2 linked regions of the Stieleria sp. JC731 genome follow. The protein of the gene in region 1 interacts with the protein of each later gene in a pairwise test. Links are inferred from orthologs where the notes say so. Each region holds a gene or a part of one and is shown in the gene's direction. Other genes may lie near its edges.

The links. Proteins that work in one complex are often made in the same cells at the same time.
Region 2: the proteins of aceE (region 1) and nth interact in binary tests that used the Escherichia coli proteins (3 or more experiments, as listed by UniProt). The link is inferred for Stieleria sp. JC731 from one-to-one orthologs.

The regions. Positions count from the first base shown.
Region 1 is NZ_JAJKFQ010000005.1:1,498,536-1,503,180, reverse strand. What follows is about bases 973-4,296. They hold aceE (pyruvate dehydrogenase (acetyl-transferring), homodimeric type), read left to right. Parts: upstream 973-1,363; coding sequence 1,364-4,096; downstream 4,097-4,296. Other genes in these bases: LOC67_RS16360 (2-oxo acid dehydrogenase subunit E2), read left to right, coding at 4,260-4,296. In the rest of the region: SDR family NAD(P)-dependent oxidoreductase, read right to left, coding at 97-918; more of 2-oxo acid dehydrogenase subunit E2, read left to right, coding at 4,297-4,645. UniProt on the Escherichia coli protein: Component of the pyruvate dehydrogenase (PDH) complex, that catalyzes the overall conversion of pyruvate to acetyl-CoA and CO(2).
Region 2 is NZ_JAJKFQ010000005.1:1,135,795-1,140,027, reverse strand. Bases 1,012-3,923 are described here. They hold nth (endonuclease III), read left to right. Parts: upstream 1,012-2,096; coding sequence 2,097-2,750; downstream 2,751-3,923. Other genes in these bases: LOC67_RS15165 (UTP--glucose-1-phosphate uridylyltransferase), read left to right, coding at 2,925-3,923; ruvB (Holliday junction branch migration DNA helicase RuvB), read left to right, coding at 1,012-2,048. Outside these bases: sigma-70 family RNA polymerase sigma factor, read right to left, coding at 224-805; more of ruvB, read left to right, coding at 909-1,011; more of UTP--glucose-1-phosphate uridylyltransferase, read left to right, coding at 3,924-4,233. UniProt on the Escherichia coli protein: DNA repair enzyme that has both DNA N-glycosylase activity and AP-lyase activity. The DNA N-glycosylase activity releases various damaged pyrimidines from DNA by cleaving the N-glycosidic bond, leaving an AP (apurinic/apyrimidinic) site.

The DNA.
Region 1 (4,645 bases):
CGCAGTCTATCCGATTTTTTGCGGGGGAGGTGACTCGGGTACCACGTTTGCCAAAACGTTTTGCCACCCAACTATTCAAACGGTAAAAACGCTATCTCAGCTCGGCCGACCAGGAAATCGACGACTCCAACCACCGTTCACATTGATCGATTGTCCAACACAAAACGTGTTCTCCGGATCAGTCAGATAGTTAACCGCTTGGGCAATATCGCTAGGCCTTCCCCATCGGCCCATCAACGCCTGCGTCTTGGCGCGATGATCCCAATAATCATTCGTTGAATCACCCCAAGCCGTTTTGATCCAACCGGGACAAACCGTGTTCACACGAATCGTTGGCGCGACATCTTGCGCAAAGCTTGCCGCGAACGCCATCACGGCTGACTTGACCGGACCGAACATCTGTCCCGCGTCACCCTCCATGCCGAGCGGTGCTTGATCCCAGCCGATAAAAACCATCGACCGATCGCACACATTCTGTTCCGCATCATCAAACATTTTCGATCGCACCATGCGACTGATATTAATCGTGCTCGCGACATCGACTTGAAACAGTCGCTGCAGCTTCTCGCCGAAGGAAAGCTCTGATGCCTGCCCGGTTAACACATCAGCCCCGGCGTTGTTGATCCAAACTTGAGGCCCACCATCAAGGCAGGCTTGCCCATCACCGGACAGCTTGTCCCAAGCTTCATTGACCAGTCGCCCGCAATCAGCCTCGGACGCAAAGTCAGCTTGCACCACGATCGCTTGCTTGCCCAAGCCTTCCACCTCTTTGGCGGTGTCCATGGCACCGTCTCGGTTGCGACAATAGTGAATGCCGACCTGCCGCACATCTTTTCGTGCTGCCATGCAGATCGCGATCTCTCGTCCGATTCCCGAGGAGGCTCCGGTCACCATGACACTGCGAGGGAGGCTTTTCATAGAGAGCAGAGACTTGCGAGCGCAGAAGTTTTTTCAGGACAAAGTTTTTCATCTCAGCAACGATTCGATCGAAGGATCTGAAACGAAGATCCCACCGAAGCGTAGTGCTGCGGGCAAAATCGTCTGTTTCCACTAGTCCGTCGAGGGAGGGTCGGCAAAATTTTTTGATGGCTCCGCAAAGTTTTTGAATCGTAAAGTTGCTACCAAAGTCCCGAGTTTACGGTAAACGAGGTAGCCTAAGCCTGAAGCTAGCGGCTTTTGCCGCACCAGTTATCGGTTCTCAATGGTGTGGATCGTGCCTCCAGCCGCTCGTGCCCTTGCCGTGATGTAACCTTGGGAGCTACGCTTTTGAGGCGGCGCAATTGACGTAAAGTCCGCAATTTGGCCGCTCGCCGGAACCAAATTTGCTTTTACATTGACTTTTCCCCTCCGAAACTTTCTCTCTATGTCCGACTCCAAGACCATTGCTCAAGACGAAGTACGCAAGCAGCTCGGCGAACTAGAGCGACAGTCAGAGATCGATATCGACGCGGCAGAAACAGGCGAATGGATGTCTTCGCTTGAGTATGTCTTGAAAAGCAAAGGGCCTGAGCGAGTTCGCTTTTTGCTCGAAAAGCTTCGCGACCGCGCCGCTCAAGAAGGCGTGCATGCTGCCGCAGCCGATACCAACACGCCTTACCTAAACACGATCCCCGTTCACGAGCAGCCCGCCTTCCCTGGCAACCGTGACCTGGAACGACGAATCAAGTCGATCATTCGCTGGAACGCGATGGCGATGGTCGTCGGTGGAAACAATCGTGGCGGTGGCATCGGCGGACACATCAGCACGTTCGCATCAAGTGCGACGCTGTATGAAGTCGCGTTCAACCATTTCTTTCAAGGTCGCGGTGAAGACGGCTACAGTGGTGACTCGGTTTATTTCCAAGGCCACGCGTCTCCAGGGATGTATAGCCGTGCGTTTGTCGAAGGCCGTTTGTCAGCCGAAAAACTCACGAACTTTCGTCGTGAACTCGAAGACGGCGGCGGACTGAGTAGCTACCCGCACCCATGGTTGATGCCCGACTTCTGGGAATACCCAACCGTCTCGATGGGTCTTGGCCCGATCATGGCAATCTACCAAGCTCGCTTTAACGAATACCTGCGTGATCGTGGAATCAAAGACACCAGCGGCCAACGTGTTTGGGCATTTCTTGGTGACGGCGAATGCGACGAACCGGAAACCCTCGGTGCGATCGGCTTGGCTTCACGCGAAAAGCTGGAAAACCTGATCTTCGTCATCAACTGCAACCTGCAACGTCTTGATGGCCCTGTCCGCGGAAACGCCAAGATCATCCAAGAGCTGGAATCGATCTTCCGTGGTGCCGGCTGGAACGTGATCAAAGTCATCTGGGGTGGCGACTGGGACGAACTGCTCGCCCGCGACGAAAGCGGCCTGCTTGTTAAACGCATGGGCGAAGTCGTCGATGGCCAGTACCAGAAATACACCGGTATGCCCGGCAGTTACATCCGCGAACACTTCTTCGGAAAATACCCCGAGCTGCTCAAGTTGGTCGAAAACTACAGCGACGAGAAACTTGAAAAACTGAGCCGTGGTGGACACGACCCCGAAAAGGTCTTCGCCGCTTACAAAATGGCGACCGAGCTGAAGAACGGCAAACCGACCGTAGTGCTTGCCAAGACGATCAAAGGTTACGGCCTTGGTGAAGCTGGCGAAGGCCGAAACGTCGCTCACAACCAAAAGAAACTCAACGACGAAGAACTGCTCGAATTCCGATCTCGCTTCGGCATTCCGATCAGCGATGAAGAAGTCGTCAAGACTCCGTTCTACAAGCCACCGGCGAACAGCCACGAGATCAAGTACTTGCACGAACGCCGCAAGGCCCTCGGCGGTTACTTGCCATCGCGTCCCACCGAACCGTTGACGATGGAAGTTCCCTCGATGGAGGAAATGACCAAAGTCATCAAGAAGCTGGAAAACAAAAACGCCAGCACAACGTTCGCCGTCGTACAAACTCTGATCGCGCTTTGCCGCGACAAAAAGATCGGCAAGTACATGGTGCCAATCGTCCCTGACGAATCACGTACCTTCGGTATGGAAGGCATGTTCCGTCAGTTCGGTATCTACGCTCATGCCGGTCAGCTTTACGAGCCAGTCGATTCGGCGATCATCTCGTACTACAAAGAAGCTCAAGACGGGCAGATCCTGGAAGAGGGAATCACCGAAGCAGGCTCGATGGCCAGCTTCAACGCCGCCGGCACCGCGTACAGCTGCCACGGCGTCAACATGATTCCGTTCTACATCTACTACAGCATGTTCGGCTTCCAACGCATCGGCGACTTGGTTTGGGCCGCTGCTGATATGCGTGCCAAAGGTTTCTTGATCGGCGGTACTGCCGGGCGGACAACCCTGAACGGCGAAGGCTTGCAGCACCAAGACGGACACAGCTTGCTGAACGCGATCGCGTTCCCAACCGTCCGATCTTACGACCCCGCGTTTGCATACGAAGCCGTCGTGATCATTCAGCACGGTCTGCAAAAGATGTACGGCGAAGCGGAAACGTGCATCTATTACTTGATGGCCGAAAACGAACCGTACGATCACCCCGCAATGCCTGCCGGTTGTGAAGAAGGCATCGTCAAAGGGATGTACAAGTACGGCAGCCGCGAAGTCGAGGGCGCGAAAGCACGCGTCCAGCTGTTCGGTAGCGGTGCCATTTTGAACTGCGTCCTGAAAGCTCAAGAGATACTTGCGGAAACTTATGGCATCGCCAGCGATGCTTGGAGCGTCACCAGCTACACCGAACTGCGACGCGATGCGGCGGCGTGCCAACGGTGGAACATGCTGCATCCAACAGAATCGCCACGCAAAAGCTACTTGGAAGAAAGCCTCGAAGGCGTCGAAGGACCGTTCATCTCGGCAAGCGACTATGTCCGTGCCCTTGGCGAACAGCTTCAACCTTGGATCCCAGGCGATTATTTTGTCTTGGGCACCGATGGAATGGGCCGCAGCGAAACCCGCGAAGCCCTCCGACGTCACTTCGAAGTCGACGCAGAGTCCATCGTCATCGCCACGCTCAGCCGCTTGGCCAAAGCTGGCACCTTCAGCGCCGAAGACGTCAAGAAGGCGATCGAGGACTTGGGATACAATCCCGATAAACAAGATCCTTACTACGCCTAAGCGATTGTCCTAGGCATACCAAAACGGGAATGGCCCGTTCCCGTTGCGTTGAATTGTTGTTCCCGAATTATCGTGCCACTATGTAAAGCAGCGAGTCACCGGAAAGGTTCCAGTGCTCGCTTCACCGGCCATTCTCCGATCAAGCGTTAAAGAATTCATTACGATGGCAACCGAAGTTACCCTTCCCGAACTTGGCGACGGAATTGAATCCGGCGACGTACTCGAAGTCTTCGTCTCTGTCGGCGATGTAATCTCCGAAGGCCAAGACATTGTCGAGATGGAAACCGACAAAGCAACGGTGCCCGTGCCATCGTCAGTCGGCGGAAAGGTTTCCAAAATTGTTGTCAGCGAAGGTGATACCGTTGCAATCGGCGGTGTTCTCATCGAGGTCGAAGCCGAATCGGGAGCCTCCGCTCCTGCACCAAGTGCACCAGCACCCGAAGAATCAGCACCGGCCGCTCCTGCACCAGCTGAGCCTGCAGACGAAGCTCCTGCGGCACCTGCTCCGGCACCGCCCGAACCTGCCGCTCCGGCTGCAGCACCTCCCGC
Region 2 (4,233 bases), 360 kb from region 1 along the record:
AACCATGCACTTCAGACCCCACATCCCCACCCGGCACAGCCCCAGCGCCAAAGGGGGAACTAGCGATCACCTAGAGTACCCAAGGAGAACGCATAGAGAGTGTCCAAATATCCATTCGGTATCGATTTTTATCGCCCAAAATCGATCTTCAGCAGCCATTGGTCGATTAGCAACCAAATGCCACGAATCTACTGAGCGTCATCGCGCATTCGCGAGCGGAAAACTACTGATCAAGCTGCTTTCGCAGGGCTTTCATTCCGCGGTGGAGCAGGCCTGCGATCGCTCCGGTTGATTTTCCAAGCTCCTCGGCAACCTCGCTCAGCTTCATGCCTTCGAGATAGTGCAGGCGAACGGCGTCGGCCTGCGCTTCGGGCAGCTTGGCGATCGCTTGACTGATCTGCACAACGCTCTCACCAAACGCCACGTTTTGACTGGGGGTTCGGTCACCTCCGGCAAGGAGGCCTTCCAGACGCATCGACGAAGCGGCAAGCTTCTGCTCCATCGATTGCTCACGGCGGATGTCGCGTTTGTCGCGATGCAAATCACGATCGAGATGGCACAGATGGTGGGCCAAAATCTGCCTGAGCCAAGCCATCAACTCGGCTTCAGTGCTTCCGCGAAATCCGTCAAATCCAGCCACCGCCTGCATCATCGCTTGCTGAACCATATCCGAAGCCCCAATCTTGGCTTGATAGGCCTGTCGCATCCGCGTCCGGGCAAGCATCCGCAAATAGGGCTCGTAATTGGCGATCACGGCCGGATCAGAAACATCGATAGGGTCAGAATTTGCGGATGAATCGACCATGTGCTGGATTTGGTTGCGGAATAAGCGCCGACGAGATTCACCGTTTCGAGTAAAACAGTGCGGACAAATTACACCACGTGGAATTGCACGGACGGAAGACCAAATGGCTCGAGAGGCAGTCTACCAACAATCCGATCCCCGAGACCCCGGTGATCAGGACGGTAACACCGAGAATTTCGACAGCGCGGCCGCAAAATTGATGGGCAATAGAAATCCGTCTGATGATTCGGACGATCGAGATCCTCCAAGCATTGATGGACTTTCGGGGCAATCGGGACAACCGGAAGAGCGTGACGGCAAGCTGCGTCCGACTCGGCTGGACGAAATGGTCGGACAGCGCGACGTGATCGAGCGACTGAAGATCGCAATTGGTGCGGCTCTGAACCGTGGCGAACCGTTGGGGCACATTCTGTTCGACGGTCCGCCCGGCTTGGGTAAGACGACTTTTGCGACCGTCATCCCGGCGGAAATGGGAACGACGATTCAAATGGCAAACGGTGCCGGTTTGTCAGCGCCGAAGGACTTGCTTCCTTACCTGACCAACGTCTCCGCCCATAGCGTCCTGTTCATCGACGAAATCCATCGCGTCCCCAAAGCTGTCGAAGAATATCTCTACACAGCGATGGAAGACTTTCGCATCGACATCGTTCTTGGCGAAGGCGTCAACGCTCGAACATTGAATTTCGAACTGCAGCCCTTCACGTTGATCGGAGCGACAACTCGCGCAGGTATGCTTAGCGCACCATTGCGAGATCGTTTTCAGATTCGTGAGCACCTCGGTTGGTACTCAGAGTCGCAGCTAACCGATTTGGTAATCCGCAACTCGAAGAAACTATCGATCGACGTTGACGAAGCGGCGGCAAGTGAGATCTCCCGGCGTTCACGAAGCACACCACGTTTGGCAAACAACCGCTTGCACTGGGTCCGCGATTTCGCGCAAGTGCGTGCCAAAGGTGTCGTGACACTCGGGGTCGCCAGGGACGCTCTCGATATGATCGGTATCGATCGATTGGGATTGGACAAACAAGACCGCAACTATTTGGAAACTCTGATTCGCGTCTTCAGCGGTGGCCCCAGCGGTCTCGAAGCGATCGCACATACGATGAACGTCAGCAGTGACACACTGGAAGACGAAGTCGAGCCTTTCTTGCTGCGGAGCGAACTGATTGTGCGAACGCGACGCGGCCGCATCGCGACGATGAAGGCATTTGAACATTTGAAGATGCAGCCGCCAGCTGCTTAGCCTCTAAAACAAAATCGATCTCACTGCATCGATCGCTTGTCCATCAAAATGCTGAAATCTGAACGCGCCGCAAAGGTCCACGAACGACTCGAAGAACTCTACCCGGAGACACCGATTCCGCTGGACCATAGCGATCCGTTTACATTGCTGGTCGCTGTTGTACTGAGTGCTCAGTGCACCGATAAGAAGGTGAACGAGATCACGCCAGAACTATTCCGGCAAGCTCCGACGCCACAAGCGATGTGGGACCTCGGCGAAGAAAACATCCTGCAGATCATTCGCCCCCTCGGACTTTCCAAGCAGAAAGCCAAGAGTCTGGCGGGACTTTCGGAAATGATCGTGACCGAGCATAACGGCGACGTCCCCGAATCGTTCGCAGAGCTCGAAAAACTTCCAGGCGTTGGCCACAAAACGGCCAGCGTTGTGATGAGCCAAGCGTTCGGTCACCCTGCGTTCCCGGTCGACACACACATCCACCGCTTGGCTCAACGTTGGGGCCTGACTAACGGGAAGAATGTCACCCAAACAGAAGCGGACCTGAAGAAACTGTTCCCCGAATCTTCATGGAATAAGCTCCATTTGCAGATCATTTTCTATGGTCGAGAGCACTGCACCGCTCGGGGCTGCGATGGCACGCGATGTGCGATTTGCAAGGAAGTGTATCCGAACAGGAAACGCCCTTTCATCGCCAAGAAGGCGTAGGTAAGAAGCACCGCACCCGGAATGTGACTTTCACAGCCCTTCAAGCTTCTTTCATACGAATACCCGCTTGGCTTCAGTCTTCTGCAGCGTCCAATACACTACATTGCGGACCCCGGAACTGTCTGATGATCGGATCACAGTTCACTTCCAATCATTCTCGAAACAAAAGAACTCATGCCAGCCAACTGGGACGCCGTCGCCAACAAACTTGCCGAAGCCAACACGCCCGACATCGTCGTCCGTTTGTTCAAGACACACTACGAAAACCTGTGTAACGGCAAAGAAGCAACGATCCGAGAAGCAGAGATTTCCCCAGTCGACTCGGTCGTCGATGCGGACACACTAGACGATTCGCTCGAAGCGATCGGTCGTGAGAACTTATCAGCGACCGCCGTTCTGAAGCTTAACGGCGGATTGGGTACATCGATGGGACTGGATGGCCCAAAGTCGCTGCTGCCAGTTCGTGGCGAGGACACGTTCTTAGAACTGATCCTTCGGCAAAACGAAAGCCTTGGCGTCCCACTTGTCTTGATGAACAGCTTTTCGACTGAAGAGCAAACGGCTGCGGCGGTCAACGGATTTAGCGGACAGGTCGATGTGATTTCGTTCTTGCAGCATCAAGTCCCCAAGATCGATGCCGAAACGATGTGCCCTGCCGAATGGCCTGAAGATCCATCGATGCAGTGGTGCCCTCCCGGACACGGTGACATTTATGCTGCGCTCGTGACCAGTGGCACCTTAGAGAAACTGCTTGCCCAAGGCCGACGTTATTTGTTTGTCTCCAATGCGGACAACTTAGGCGCGACGCTTGACCTGCGCATTCTCGGTCACTTCGTCGACGGAAAGAAATCGTTCATGATGGAGGTCGCTGACCGAACGGCTGCAGATAAGAAAGGCGGCCATCTCGCCAAGGACAAACAGGGTGGATTGCTACTACGCGAAAAGGCGCAATGTCATCCCGATGAAGAAACACAATTCCAGGACATCACGCGGCATCGTTACTTCAATACAAACAATCTTTGGATCGACTTGCAGCAACTCGATGACTTTCTGAAAGCCGGTGACGGGACCGTCGCACTTCCGACCATCACCAACCGGAAAACGGTGGATCCAAAGGATTCCAGTTCCACTCCAGTCTTTCAACTTGAAACGGCCATGGGTGCGGCGATCGAAGTTCTACCGAACACCGATGCAATTCGAGTCCCGCGATCAAGATTCGCACCTGTGAAAACGACCGGCGATTTGCTTGCTGTCCGAAGTGACGCCTACGAAGTTCGTCAGGATCATTCCGTAGGCTTAATCGATTCTCGCAACGGAATGCCACCGTCCATCAGTCTCGACGATCAATACTTCAAACGTATTGCAGACTTGCAAGAACGCGTCCCTGACGCACCATCACTGGCTAACTGTGTGTCGCTATGCGTTAAAGGGAATGTCAGCTTCGCACCCGATGTCGTCATCAAAGGTGAAGCCAGCTTGCTGG